Linked DNA regions of Methylibium petroleiphilum PM1. The protein of the gene in region 2 interacts with the protein of the main gene of each other region in a pairwise test. Links are inferred from orthologs where the notes say so. Each region holds a gene or a part of one and is shown on either strand. Other genes may lie near its edges.

Evidence for each region. Proteins that work in one complex are often made in the same cells at the same time.
Region 1: the proteins of rlmN (region 2) and ftsZ interact in binary tests that used the Escherichia coli proteins (3 or more experiments, as listed by UniProt). The link is inferred for Methylibium petroleiphilum PM1 from one-to-one orthologs.

The regions. Positions count from the first base shown.
Region 1 is NC_008825.1:507,209-512,487, reverse strand. The notes cover bases 2,377-5,279. They hold ftsZ (cell division protein FtsZ), read right to left. Parts: upstream 4,486-5,279; coding sequence 3,268-4,485; downstream 2,377-3,267. Other genes in these bases: ftsA (cell division protein FtsA), read right to left, coding at 4,543-5,279; lpxC (UDP-3-O-acyl-N-acetylglucosamine deacetylase), read right to left, coding at 2,377-3,090. In the rest of the region: MPE_RS02365 (quinoprotein relay system zinc metallohydrolase 1), read right to left, coding at 1-694; MPE_RS02360 (quinoprotein dehydrogenase-associated SoxYZ-like carrier), read right to left, coding at 823-1,623; MPE_RS02355 (hypothetical protein), read right to left, coding at 1,691-1,906; MPE_RS02350 (hypothetical protein), read right to left, coding at 1,922-2,107; more of lpxC, read right to left, coding at 2,155-2,376. UniProt on the Escherichia coli protein: Essential cell division protein that forms a contractile ring structure (Z ring) at the future cell division site. The regulation of the ring assembly controls the timing and the location of cell division.
Region 2 is NC_008825.1:2,138,190-2,145,768, reverse strand. The notes cover bases 2,599-5,425. They hold rlmN (dual-specificity RNA methyltransferase RlmN), read left to right. Parts: upstream 2,599-3,333; coding sequence 3,334-4,518; downstream 4,519-5,425. Other genes in these bases: MPE_RS10080 (helix-turn-helix domain-containing protein), read left to right, coding at 5,341-5,425; pilW (type IV pilus biogenesis/stability protein PilW), read left to right, coding at 4,515-5,348; ndk (nucleoside-diphosphate kinase), read left to right, coding at 2,861-3,286; MPE_RS10100 (pseudouridine synthase), read left to right, coding at 2,599-2,780. In the rest of the region: SMC-Scp complex subunit ScpB, read left to right, coding at 1-723; more of MPE_RS10100, read left to right, coding at 720-2,598; more of MPE_RS10080, read left to right, coding at 5,426-6,255; ispG (flavodoxin-dependent (E)-4-hydroxy-3-methylbut-2-enyl-diphosphate synthase), read left to right, coding at 6,252-7,550.

The DNA.
Region 1 (5,279 bases), 1.6 Mb from region 2 along the record:
CGCGAGCGTCGCCGACCACCGGCCCGTGACTGGGCACCAGGGTCTTGAACGGCTGCGCCGCCAGCGCATCCAGGCTGGCCAGCCAGTCCGGCAGCCTGGCGTGGGGCGTGGTCGGCACCCGGTCGACGAACACCAGGCCGCCGGCGAACACCACACCCGAGATCCGGTCGACCAGCACCAGATCGGAGGCGGTGTGCCCCTTCAGCTCCCGCAGCTCGAAGCGCGGGTTCCCAGCGAGCAGCGGCCCCGGCGCCACCGTCCGATCGGGCAGCAGCGCCTCGGTGGCCTTCATCCAGTCGCCGCAGAGGCGGTAGAGGTTGTCCTCGTAGGACTTGGCTTCGGCCCGCATGCCCTCGATCGTGGCGGAGGTCGCCAGGCGCGGCACGTCGGCGAAGGCCTGGTTGCCGAGGAAGTAGTCGGGGTGGAGATTCAGGTGCAGCACCTGCTTCACCGGCTTGCCGGTGGTGCGCCCGACCAGCGCCCGCAGCTGTTCGCCGTAGCGTTTCGATGGCCCGGTGTTGATGACGATGACACCATCATCGACGACGATGAAGCCAGTATTGATGATGTTGCAGCCGTTGGCGCGCGAAAAGTCGGCATTTGCGCCCTCCACCACATAGACGTCCGGCGCCAGCGCCCGCGCGCTGAGGCGGTAGTCCAGCGTGGTCGGATCCGCCTGCGCCACCGCCCCCATTGCTGCACCGCAAAGCAAAACGCCGAGCAAAGCCCTGCCCCAGGCCAGCAGACGCCGCGGGTTCGGCTCTGCCGGCCCGCCAGCGTCGCCCCCTCGAGGGAGAGCGGCGCAGCCGCAACGGGGGTGATTCATATGATTTGCCCGTCGATGCGGTTGCCGTTGTTGTCGACCCCGGTCACACGGAACGGCCCCGGCGGTCGGCCCTGGAAGTCGAACGAGAACACGGGGTTCTCGCTGATCGGTTCGTAGGTCGACAGGCGCAACAACTCCACGCCCCCCCCGTCGGTGACGGCCATGCGGCGCAGGTAGAACGCCGGAATGCCGCCCACCAGGCCGGTGTCCATCGGATGCATCACCCGCACACGCAGCCGCGCACCCGGCGCCTCGACGGCATCGCCGAAGAAGCGTCCGCTCACCTGGCCGAGCGTCTGCGACCAGCTGCCGTCCTGCCGGGTTACGCCGGCCACCGTGCAGCCGCCCCCCGACGATTCGACCCAGGTGCCACCGACATGCCAGACGCCATCGCGGGTGCGCGCCGCGGCGCGCACGGCGCTGGCCTGCTCCAGCTTGAAACGGAAGGAAATGGCGGCCCGGGTCCCGTCCAGCGGTTCGAACTCCAGCACCTTGCGGATCGGATTGCGGTCCACCAGCACGACGATCTGCTGGATGTCGGCCAAGTCCGGCGCCGAGACCGTGATGGGCACGACCATCGGGTTTTCCGCCATCGTCGGCCCCTTGACCTGCACGCGCGGGTCGAACTCGACCCGCGACTTCGCACCCAGGAACTCCTTGACCATCTCGGGCCACTGCGCCGAGCGATAAGGGTCACCACCGTACTCGTCGGTGGCCGCACGGGCCGGCAGCACGCAGGCCGCGGCGGTCGCCAGCACCAGGTGCCGGCGCTGCAACTTCGCATCTGATGGGAACATCTTTGCCTCCTGGAGCGATGCAAAGGCAAATTGCAGGCCATCCCGACCGGCGGCCTGCCGCTGAAGGTCAGGACCGCCAGATGCTGATCAAGGTCAGGATGATGTGCTTGAAGATCGTGATGTTGAAGGCCCCGAGCGCGAACACGATGGTCCAGCGCCAGGCGGCGCGCGCCACATCCATGTAGCGGTCCTCGCCGCTGCTGACGTACAACGCGAACGTGACCGCAGCCGTGCCCCCGGTCCCCATCAGCAGCACCCCGACGATCCACCAGAAGACAGTCATCGCTCGTATCTCCGTTCACACCATGCGCGCCAGGCGCTCGAGGATCAGAACCGCAAAGAAGCCCAGCGCTGCCACCACCGTCCACTTGACGATGCGCAGGCCGATGTCACGCCAGCGCGCCTGGCCGGTGCCCGCATACATCGCGAAGCACAGCACGCCGGCAACCAGCAGCAGCAACAGGATCCATCGAAACACCAGCATGGGCGGCAGTCTAAGCGGGACGGCGGCCGGACCGACCGGCGCCGCGGCTACCAGGCCGGCGGCAGTTCGGCGAAGCCGCGCGGCGCATCGGCCTCGCGCGCGAACGTGGTCATCTCGTAGGCCGTCGGATCGGCGAACAGCGCACGCAGCAGCGTATTGTTCAGCGCGTGCCCGCCCTTGAACGAGGTGTAGCTCGCCAGCAGCGCGTGGCCGGCGATGTGCAGGTCGCCAATGGCGTCGAGCAGCTTGTGCTTCACGAACTCGTCGTCATAGCGCAGCCCGTCGGCGTTGAGCACACGGTGGTCGTCGACGACGATCGCGTTGTCCATGCTGCCGCCCAGCGTCAGGCCACGCGCGCGCATCGCGTCCACGTCCTTTGCGAAGCCGAAGGTCCGCGCTCGCGCAATGTCGCGCTGGTACTGACCCTCGCCGAACTCGAACTCCACGCGCTGGCCGGTCTGGCTCACCGCCGGGTGGTCGAACACGATCTCGAACGCGAGCTTGTAGCCGTGATAGGGCTCGAGGCGGGCCCACTTGGCACCGGGCCCCTCGCCGTCGCGAACTTCCACGGTCTTCAGCACGCGGATGAAGCGCTTGGGCGCCTTCTGCAGCTCGATGCCCGCGTTCTGCAGCAGGAACACGAAGCTGGAGGCCGAACCGTCGAGGATGGGCATCTCGTCGGCCGTGATGTCCGCCAGCAGGTTGTCGATGCCCAGCCCGGCGCAGGCCGACATGAAGTGCTCGATCGTCTGCACCTTCGGGCCGCCCGGGTCGCCGCCGGGCGAAATGCTGGAGGCCATGCGCGTATCGCACACCGCGTCGAAGCGTGCCGGGATGTCCACCGGGCTCGGCAGATCGACACGCCGGAACACGATGCCCGTGTCGGGCGCCGCCGGCCGCAGCGTGAGCTCGACCCGCTGCCCGCTGTGCACGCCCACCCCGACGGCGCGCGTGATCGACTTCAGGGTGCGTTGCTGCAGCATGCTGTCATTGTAAAAAGCGCAGCCCCGACCGGCTTGCGGGGCCGCGCTATCACCTCGTTAGCAACTTTCCACCGCACGTTGCCTTCACCCAGCAGGCGCCGCGGGTCCGGCTCCGCCGGCCCGCCAGCGCCGCCCCCTCGAGGGGGAGCGCCGAAGGCGCAACGGGGGTGGTCGTCATCAATCGGCTTGCTTGCGCAGGAACGCCGGGATCTCGATCTCGTCCATGCCGTTGCTCGCCAGCGCATCCACCTTCGCCGCGGCCTGGGTGCGCCCGCTGCGCCACACGCTCGGCACCTGCATGCCGGCGTAGTCGTGCTGGGTCGGCGCGGCGGACAGCCCGCCCTGCGTGTGCAGCGGCTGGTTCAGCACCGGGATGTTGTCGGTGCCGGTCCGCTGCAGCGTGGCGTTGTGCACCACCGTCATCGGCGCCTGCACACGGCGGGCCGGCGCGAGTCCGGTGGCGATCACGGTCACGCGCAGCTGGTCGCCCAGGCTCTCGTCGTAGGCGGCGCCGAAGATCACGTGGGCGTCTTCCGCGGCGTAACGGCGGATGGTGTTCATCGCGTTCTTGCTCTCGCTCAGCTTCAGGCTGGCGCGGCTCGCCGCGATCAGCACCAGCACACCGCGCGCGCCCGACAGGTCGATGCCCTCGAGCAGCGGGCAGGCCACCGCCGAGTCGGCCGCCTTGTTGGCGCGGTCCGGTCCGGTCGCGATCGCGGTGCCCATCATCGCCTTGCCGGGCTCGCTCATCACCGTCTTCACGTCCTCGAAGTCGACGTTGATCGATGCATCGATGTGGATGATGTCGGCAATGCCGCCCACGGCATTCTTCAGCACGTCGTTGGCCTGCTTGAAGGCCTGGTCCTGCGACACGTCGTCTCCCAGCACCTCGAGCAACTTCTCGTTGAGCACCACGATCAGCGAGTCGACGTTGGCTTCCAGCTCCTGCAGGCCGGCCTCGGCCTGCTTCATGCGCCGGCCGCCCTCGAAGTCGAAGGGCTTGGTCACCACGCCCACCGTCAGGATGCCCATCTCCTTGGCCACGCGCGCGATCACCGGCGCGGCGCCGGTGCCGGTGCCGCCGCCCATGCCGGCAGTCAGGAAGATCATGTTGGCGCCCGCGATCGCGTCGCGGATGCGGCCCTCGGCTTCGTCGGCCGCGGCCTTGCCGGCGGCCGGCTTGGAGCCCGCGCCCAGGCCGGTGCTCCCGAGCTGGATGAGCTGGTCGGCCTTGGAGCGGTGCAGCGCCTGCGCGTCGGTGTTCGCGCAGATGAACTCCACGCCCTGCACGCCCTCGTTGATCATGTGCTCGACAGCGTTGCCGCCGCCGCCGCCCACGCCGATCACCTTGATCTTCGTGCCGAGCTCGAATTCTTCAATCATCTCGATGGCCATGGTGGACCTCCTTCGTCTGATGCAGTTGCCGGTTGAAAACGTGGGCTGGATGACGCCCTAAAAATTCCCGATGAACCAATCCTTGACGCGGCCGAACAGGGTCTGGACCGACCCCGCCTGCTGCGCTGCCTTCATGCCGCGCGTGCGCGCGAGCCTCGCCTCTTCGAGCAAGCCCATCACGGTGGCCGAGCGCGGGCTCGCCACCATGTCTGACAGTGCGCCGGCGTAGGTGGGCAGCCCCTTCCTCACCGGCTTCAGAAAGATGTCCTCGCCCAGCTCGACCATGCCGGGCATCACCGCGGTGCCGCCGGTGAGCACGATGCCGCTGGACAGCAGCTCCTCGTAGCCGCTCTCGCGGATCACCTGGTGCACCAGCGAGAAGATTTCCTCGACGCGCGGCTCGATCACGCCGGCCAGCGCCTGGCGGCTGAGCATGCGCGGGCCGCGGTCGCCGAGCCCCGGCACCTCGACCTGCTCGTTCGGATCGGCCAGCAGCTGCTTGGCCACGCCGTGCTCGACCTTGATCTCCTCGGCGTCCTTGGTCGGCGTGCGCAGCGCCATCGCGATGTCGCTGGTGATCAGGTCGCCGGCGATCGGGATCACCGCGGTGTGGCGCACCGAGCCGTCGGTGAAGATCGACACGTCGGTCGTGCCGGCGCCGATGTCGACCAGCGCGACGCCCAGGTCCTTCTCGTCGTCGGTCAGCACCGCGTGGCTGGACGCGCTGGGGTTGAGTACCAGCATGTCCACTTCCAGCCCGCAGCGGCGCACGCACTTGATGATGTTCTCGGCCG
Region 2 (7,579 bases):
CCGCTGCGCGAGTTGCGCACGCTGTTCGATGACCAACTCGGCCCCGACACCCTGCGCGTCCTGCTCGACGAGCTGGCGCGCGACTGGGAGGACCGCGGCGTCGAGCTCGTGGCGGTGGCCAATGGCTGGCGTTTCCAGAGCCGTCCGGAGCTGCGTGAGTACCTCGATCGCCTGCACCCCGAGAAGCCGCCGCGCTACACCCGCGCGACGCTCGAGACGCTGGCAATCATTGCCTACCGCCAGCCCGTGACGCGCGGCGACATCGAGGACATCCGCGGCGTCACCGTCAACAGCCAGTTGCTCAAGCAGCTCGAGGACCGCGGCTGGATCGAGGCGATCGGCCACCGCGAAACGCCGGGGCGGCCGGCGCTGTTCGCGACGACGCGGCAGTTCCTCGACGACCTCGGCCTCGCCACGCTCGAGCAGTTGCCCGCCCTCGACGGCGCGCCAGCGGTGACGATGCTCGTCGACGCCTTGCCGGGCCAGGTATCGCTACTCGATGTCGCCATCGATGCGGCCTTGCCGGGGGAGGGCGATCCCGGGCTTCCGCAGCAGGGCCTCGATGCCATTCCGCCGGAGCCGCTCGAGGCTTCGGACGAAGCGGCCTCGGACGACGACGAGGCTGTCGACGCAGCCATCCCCATGGCTGCATCGGAGGCTCTCTCCTCGACCGCAGAACTTCCCACGCCGCCGGCCGACGCCGGCACGGAACCCCAGACATGAATTCGAACGACACTCCGCCCAGCGATACGCAGCCCGATGCCACGCCGCACACCGGCGACGACAGCGCCGCTGCAGCGCCGGTCAAGCGACGCACGCGCAAGGCGGCGACGCCAGCGGCCGCGAGCACGGCAGCCGTGGAGGTGACGGCGGCCGTCGAAGCCGATGCGGACACAGCGGCACCGAAGACCCCGCGGCGGCGCAAGCCCAAGGCCGATGTGGCTGTCGCGGAGTCGTCCGATGCCGTCGCGTCGCCCGTGGCGGCTGATGCGCCGGCGGCGGCCGAGTCCCGACCGGCTCCGATCGAGCGACCTGTACCGGTCTCGGCGCCGGCTGCCGCGGAAGCGGCCGAAGGAACAGCCGCCGACAGCGAACCGACCGAAGTGGCCGGATCCGGCGAATCGGGGGCTGCGGCCGGCGACGAATCGGTCGAGCGCAGCCGTCGTGGCCGCAACCGGCGCCGAGGCCGCAAGGACCGCGCCGGCCGTGAAGGCGGCGAGGCTGCGGGCGCCGATGGCTCGGCCGAGCCCGGCGCCGAACGCCCGCCGCAGGCACCGCGACCGGCGCTCGATCCGGCGCTGGTGGTGGAGCGCTTCGAGGAAGTGCTGTCGGGTGCCTACGACGCCGAGCCACCCGAGCCGGACGATGAGGCCAGCGTCGAGCAGTCGACCAAGCGCGTGCTGCGCCCCGAGCCCGAGGCGCCCAAGCTGCACAAGGTGCTGGCGCAGTCGGGCATCGGTTCGCGCCGCGACATGGAACAGTTCATTCTCGACGGCAAGGTCACGGTCAACGACGAGGTGGCCCATGTGGGCATGCGCATCTCCTACGGCGACCGCATCGCCGTCGACGGCAAGCCGGTGCGTCTGCGCATCCAGCCGGGCCCGGCGCGGCTGCTGGCCTATCACAAGCCGACCGGCGAAGTGGTCACGCTGAACGACCCGGAAGGGCGTCCCACGGTGTTTCGCCGTCTGCCGCGCCTTCAGCAGGGCAAGTGGCAGTCCGTCGGTCGCCTGGATATCAACACCGAGGGCCTGCTGCTGTTCACCAACTCGGGTGAACTGGCGAACCAGCTGATGCATCCCCGCTTCGGCGTCGAGCGCGAGTACGCGGTGCGCGTGCTCGGCAGCCTGAACGAGGAGCAGCGCGCGAAGCTGCTCGAGGGCGTGGAGATCGACGGTCAGACCGCCGGCTTCAAGAGCATCGAGGAGGGCGGTGGCGAAGGCGCGAACCGCTGGTACCGCGTGGTCATCACCGAAGGGCGCAACCGTGAGGTGCGCAAGCTGTTCGACAAGGTCGGCCTGGCCGTGAGCCGTCTGATCCGCATTCGCTACGGCACTGTGGTGCTGCCGCGCGGCCTCAAGCGCGGCGTCTGGGTCGAGCTCGACGACCAGGACCTGCGCGCGATCCGCCAGCTGGCCAGCGGCAACCGTGGCGCAGCGGCGCAAAGCGAGTCGCGCGACGCTCAGGGCAACCGCGAACAACGGCGCAACAACGGTCGCAACGGCAAGCCCGAGCGCAACGCGCGCGGGCCGCAGCAGGGCGGGGCCCGCGCGCAGGGCCAGGGCGGCGGCGAGCGCGGCCCGCGCCGCGAGCCGCGTGAATCGCGGTTCGGCGAGGCCGCACCCGACACCGACGGCGCTGGAGAGGAAGACTTCGGCCGCATCCCCAATCCGCTGGAGCAGACCTTCGACCGTCGCTTTGCGAAGGGCCCGCGCCGCGGCGCAGCCCAGGGCTTCGGGCATGGTGGCTCGCAGTCGGATCACGACGCCGGCGGCCCGCCCGGAACCATTCCGAATCCGCTGGAACAGACCTTCGACAAGCGCTTCGTCAAGGGCTCTCAGCGCATCAATGCCGGCTTCGGCCGGCACGATGCGCACCAGCCCGAGCCGGGCGCCAGGAAGGGCGGGCCGAAGCAGCCCGATCCGATGCAGACCTCGGTGGGCTACATCGGCGCCGATGCCTACTTCAACAAGGCCGGCGGCAAGCGGGGCGGTGGGGGTGGGCGCGGAGGCCAGGGGGGTCGTGGGGGCGGCGGTGGGGGCCGCGGACCGCGCCGCTGAGGCTGCGAGCGACATCGAGGCGCCGACCTCAAGCGCTACAATTCAAGGTTCTGCTAAATCATTGATTCCGGAGAATAAATATGGCGATCGAACGCACCTTGTCCATCATCAAGCCTGACGCCGTTGCCAAGAACGTGATCGGTCAGATCTATGCCCGTTTCGAGGGCGCGGGCCTGAAGATCGTGGCGGCCAAGCTGGTTCACCTGTCGCGCGGCGAGGCCGAGCAGTTCTACGCCGTGCACAAGGCCCGGCCTTTCTTCAAGGACCTGGTCGAGTTCATGATCTCGGGCCCGGTGATGATCCAGGCGCTGGAAGGCGAGGGCGCGATCGCCAAGAACCGCGAGCTGATGGGCGCGACGGACCCGAAGAAGGCCGAGAAGGGCACCATCCGTGCCGACTTCGCCGACAGCATCGACGCCAATGCCGTGCACGGCTCGGACGCGCCGGAGACCGCCGCGGTCGAGGTGGCGTTCTTCTTCCCGGGCATGAACGTCTACAGCCGCTGAACGACTGCGGGGCGCCTGGCGCCCCGACGGTCCGATCGGTGCATGCCATGACTGCGGCCAACCTGCTCGAATTCGATCTCGACGCGCTGGCCGCTTTCTGCGAGCAGCTCGGCGAGAAGCGTTTTCGCGCCACTCAGCTGTTCCGCTGGATCCACCAGAAGGGCCAGAGCGACTTCGCTCAGATGTCCGATCTGGCGAAGTCGCTGCGCGAGAAGCTGGCGGGGCGGGCGGTGGTCCGGCCACTCGCAGTGCTGAGCGAGCACGTGTCGGCCGACGGCACGGTCAAGTGGCTGTTCGACGTCGGCGGCGGCAATGCCGTCGAGACGGTGTTCATCCCCGAGAACGATCGCGGCACGTTGTGCATCTCGTCGCAGGCCGGTTGCGCGGTCGGTTGCCGCTTCTGCTCGACCGGTCACCAGGGCTTCAGTCGCAACCTGTCGACCGGCGAGATCGTTGCCCAGCTCTGGCATGCCGAGCACCAGCTGCGCGCACGGCTGGGCACGACCGAGCGCGTCATCAGCAACGTCGTGATGATGGGCATGGGTGAGCCGCTGCAGAACTACGCCGCGCTGTTGCCGGCGCTGCGCGTGATGCTCGACGATCACGGCTACGGCCTGTCGCGTCGCCGTGTCACGGTATCGACCTCCGGTGTGGTGCCGATGATCGACCGCCTGCGCGAGGACTGTCCGGTGGCTCTGGCAGTGTCGCTGCATGCGCCGACCGACGCGCTGCGCGACGATCTCGTGCCGCTCAACCGCAAGTACCCGATCGCAGAGCTGCTCGAGGCCTGCCAGCGCTACCTCGAGGCGGCGCCGCGCGACTTCATCACCTTCGAGTACTGCATGCTCGACGGCGTCAACGACAGTGAGGCGCAGGCGCGCGAACTGTTGCGCCTGGTGGGCGAACGCGGGCCGGTGGGGCGCGTGCCCTGCAAGATCAACCTCATCCCGTTCAACCCGTTCCCGGCCTCGGGGCTGACGCGTTCGTCAGTGGCGCGCGTGCAGGCCTTCGCGCAGCTGCTGGTCGACGGGGGTCTGGTCACCACGGTGCGACGGACTCGCGGCGATGACATCGACGCCGCCTGCGGCCAACTGGCCGGCGAGGTACAGGACCGCACCAATGCGCAGGCACGGATGCGGCGTGCGCCGATCGCCATCCGGCCGATCGACAGCGCGGTGCAGCGCCGGGCCGACGCTGCACCATCAGGTTCAGCCACGGAGACGACACGATGATGCGGGACGGATGGGTGAGGGACGCGATGCGAGGACTGCTGCTGGCGACGCTGTTGTGTGGCGCGGTCTGGAGCGTTGCCCAGGCGCAGGGCCGGCCCAACGACTTCGGCCGCAGCAGTTCCACCGCCGGTGCCGGCACGGACGAGGAGTCCGACTCGGCGAAGCGCGCGCGCATCCGCCTCGACCTTGCGGGGGCCTATTTCTCCGAGGGGCGTTTCGACAATGCCCTGTCGGAGGTGAAGCTGGCGCTGGCCGCCGACCCCAATCTGCCGCAGGCGCTGAACCTGCAAGGCCTGGTACTGGCCGCGCTGGGCGAGGAGCAGAAGGCCGAGGACAGTTTCAAGCGCGCACTGCAGCTGGCATCCACCGACGGCGACGTGATGCACAACTACGGCTGGTTCCTGTGCCAGCGTGGCCGCTACCCGGAGGCGGGAAAGCTGTTCGAGCGCGCCGTGGCGACGCCGCAGTACCGCACCCCGAACCGGACTTTCCTGGTGCAGGGGATCTGCGAGGCACGCGCCGGCCAGCTGGACCTGGCCGAGCTGACGCTCAAGCGCGCCTACGAACTCGAGCCGGCCAACCCGGCGATCGCGATGAACCTGGCCGACGTGCTGTACCGACGTGGCGAGTACGAGCGGGCGCGCTTCTACGTGCGCCGCGTCAACAACAACGCCGAGTTGCGCAGCGCCGAGACGCTGTGGCTCGCCGCCCGCATCGAGAACCGCCTGGCCAATCCGCAGGGCGTTCGCGATCTGGGCAACCAGCTGCGTGCGAGCTACCCCACGTCGCGCGAGGCGGCGTCGTTCGAGCGGGGGATGTTCGATGAGTGAGGGGACGGTCGACGCCGGCCCGCCGGCCACGACGGCCGGGAAGCTGCTGCGCGCGGCGCGCGAATCGCAAGGGATGCACCTCGCGGTGCTCGCAGCCTCGCTGAAGGTCTCGCCGCAGAAGCTGGAGGCGATCGAGAACGACCACCCAGAACAGCTGCCCGATGCCACTTTCGCGCGTGCGCTGGCGCAGAGCATGTGCCGCGCACTGAAAATCGATGCCGAGCCGGTGCTGTCGCTCCTGCCTACGGCCGCGTCGGCCGGCCGGGGGCTCGATCACGTGGCGCGGGGCCTCAACCAGCCCTTCCACGATCGCGGCGTGCCGAGCGACGGTGACGAGTGGCAGCGCTTCCTCAGCCCACCGCTGATCGCGGCCGCCGTCCTGGTGCTGGCAGCGGTGGCCGTCTACCTGCTGCCCGTGGGCTGGGTGGGTCGGCTGCTGCCGACCGATCCAAGCGCCTCGGCAGTCCCGGAGATCGCCGCCAGCAACCCGATCGATACAGGCGTTGCCGTGTCCTCGACGACGTCGATCGCGCCCGAGTCGGCATCGCCCGCGCTGGCGGGAGCGTCGGCCGTCGGGTCGTCCGAGGCCGAGGCTGCAGCACCCGGTTCGGCCGTGATCGACACGGTGTTCTCGGCCCCGGTCGGCACCGCAGCCTCGGCATCCGCGGCCGGCGGCCTGCTGACCATGCGGGCGGTGGCGGAATCCTGGGTCGAGGTGCGTGATGCGAAGGGGCAGGTGCTGCTGTCGCGCACGCTGGCGGCCGGCGAGGCGGCGGGTCTGGACGGCCCGCTCCCGCTGCGCGTGACCGTGGGAAATGCCGAAGCCACCCAGATCGTTTTCCGCGGCCAGCCGGTCGCATTGAGCGAGTCGACGCGCGACAACGTCGCGCGCTTGGAGCTGAAATGAACAGGCCAGTAGCGTCCACAGGGACCCGCAGTGACGCCGAAGCGATCGACGTGGCGCAGCCTGCCGCGCGCCGTTCGCTGCAGGCGCGTGTCGTCTGGGGCAGCAATGTCGTGACGGTCGGTGGCGACGCCCCGGTGCGCGTGCAGTCCATGACCAACACCGACACGGTGAATGCGATCGAGACTGCGATCCAGGTCAAGGAGCTGGCGTTGGCGGGCTCGGAGTTGGTGCGCATCACGGTCAACACGCCGGAGGCGGCGCAGGCCGTGCCGCACGTGCGCGAGCAGCTAGACCGCATGGGCATCTCGGTGCCGCTGATCGGCGATTTCCACTACAACGGCCACCGCCTGCTGACCGAGTTCCCGGACTGCGCGGCCGCGCTGTCGAAGTACCGCATCAATCCCGGCAACGTGGGCAAGGGCGACAAGCGCGACCGGCAGTTCGCGATGATGATCGAGGCCGCGATGCGCCACGACAAGCCTGTGCGTATCGGCGTCAACTGGGGCAGCCTCGATCAGGAACTGCTGGCGGCTTTGATGGACGAGAACGCCGCCCGCGCCCGGCCCTGGGACGCGAAGCAGGTGATGTACCACGCGCTGATCAGCTCGGCGCTGCAGTCGGCCGCATATGCGCGCGAGCTGGGCATGGACCCGTCCCAGATCCTCATCAGCTGCAAGGTCAGCGGCGTGCAGGACCTCGTGAGCGTCTACCGCGCACTGGCGCGACGCTGCGATTACCCGCTGCACCTCGGGCTCACCGAAGCCGGCATGGGCACCAAGGGCACCGTGGCGTCGACCGCGGCGCTGGCGATGCTGCTGCAGGACGGCATCGGCGACACCATCCGCGTCAGCCTCACGCCGCAGCCGGGCGAGGCCCGCACGCAGGAGGTGGTGGTGGCGCTCGAGATCCTGCAGTCGCTCGGCCTGCGTGCCTTCAATCCCAGCGTCACCGCCTGCCCGGGCTGCGGCCGCACCACCAGCACCACCTTCCAGGAGCTGGCCAAGCAGATCGACGACTTCCTGCGGGCACAGATGCCGGTCTGGAAGGCGCGTTACCCGGGCGTGGAGAACATGAAGGTGGCGGTGATGGGCTGCATCGTCAACGGGCCTGGCGAGAGCAAGCATGCCGATATCGGCATCAGCCTGCCCGGCACCGGCGAGGCGCCTGCCGCGCCGGTGTTCATCGATGGCGAGAAGGCGATGACCTTGCGCGGCGAGGGCATCGCGCGCGAGTTCCAGAACGTCGTCGAGCACTACATCGAGCGCCGTTACGGCAGCATCACCGCCGCGCATTGACGCGGCGAGCCGGCGCACCCCCCGGGTGT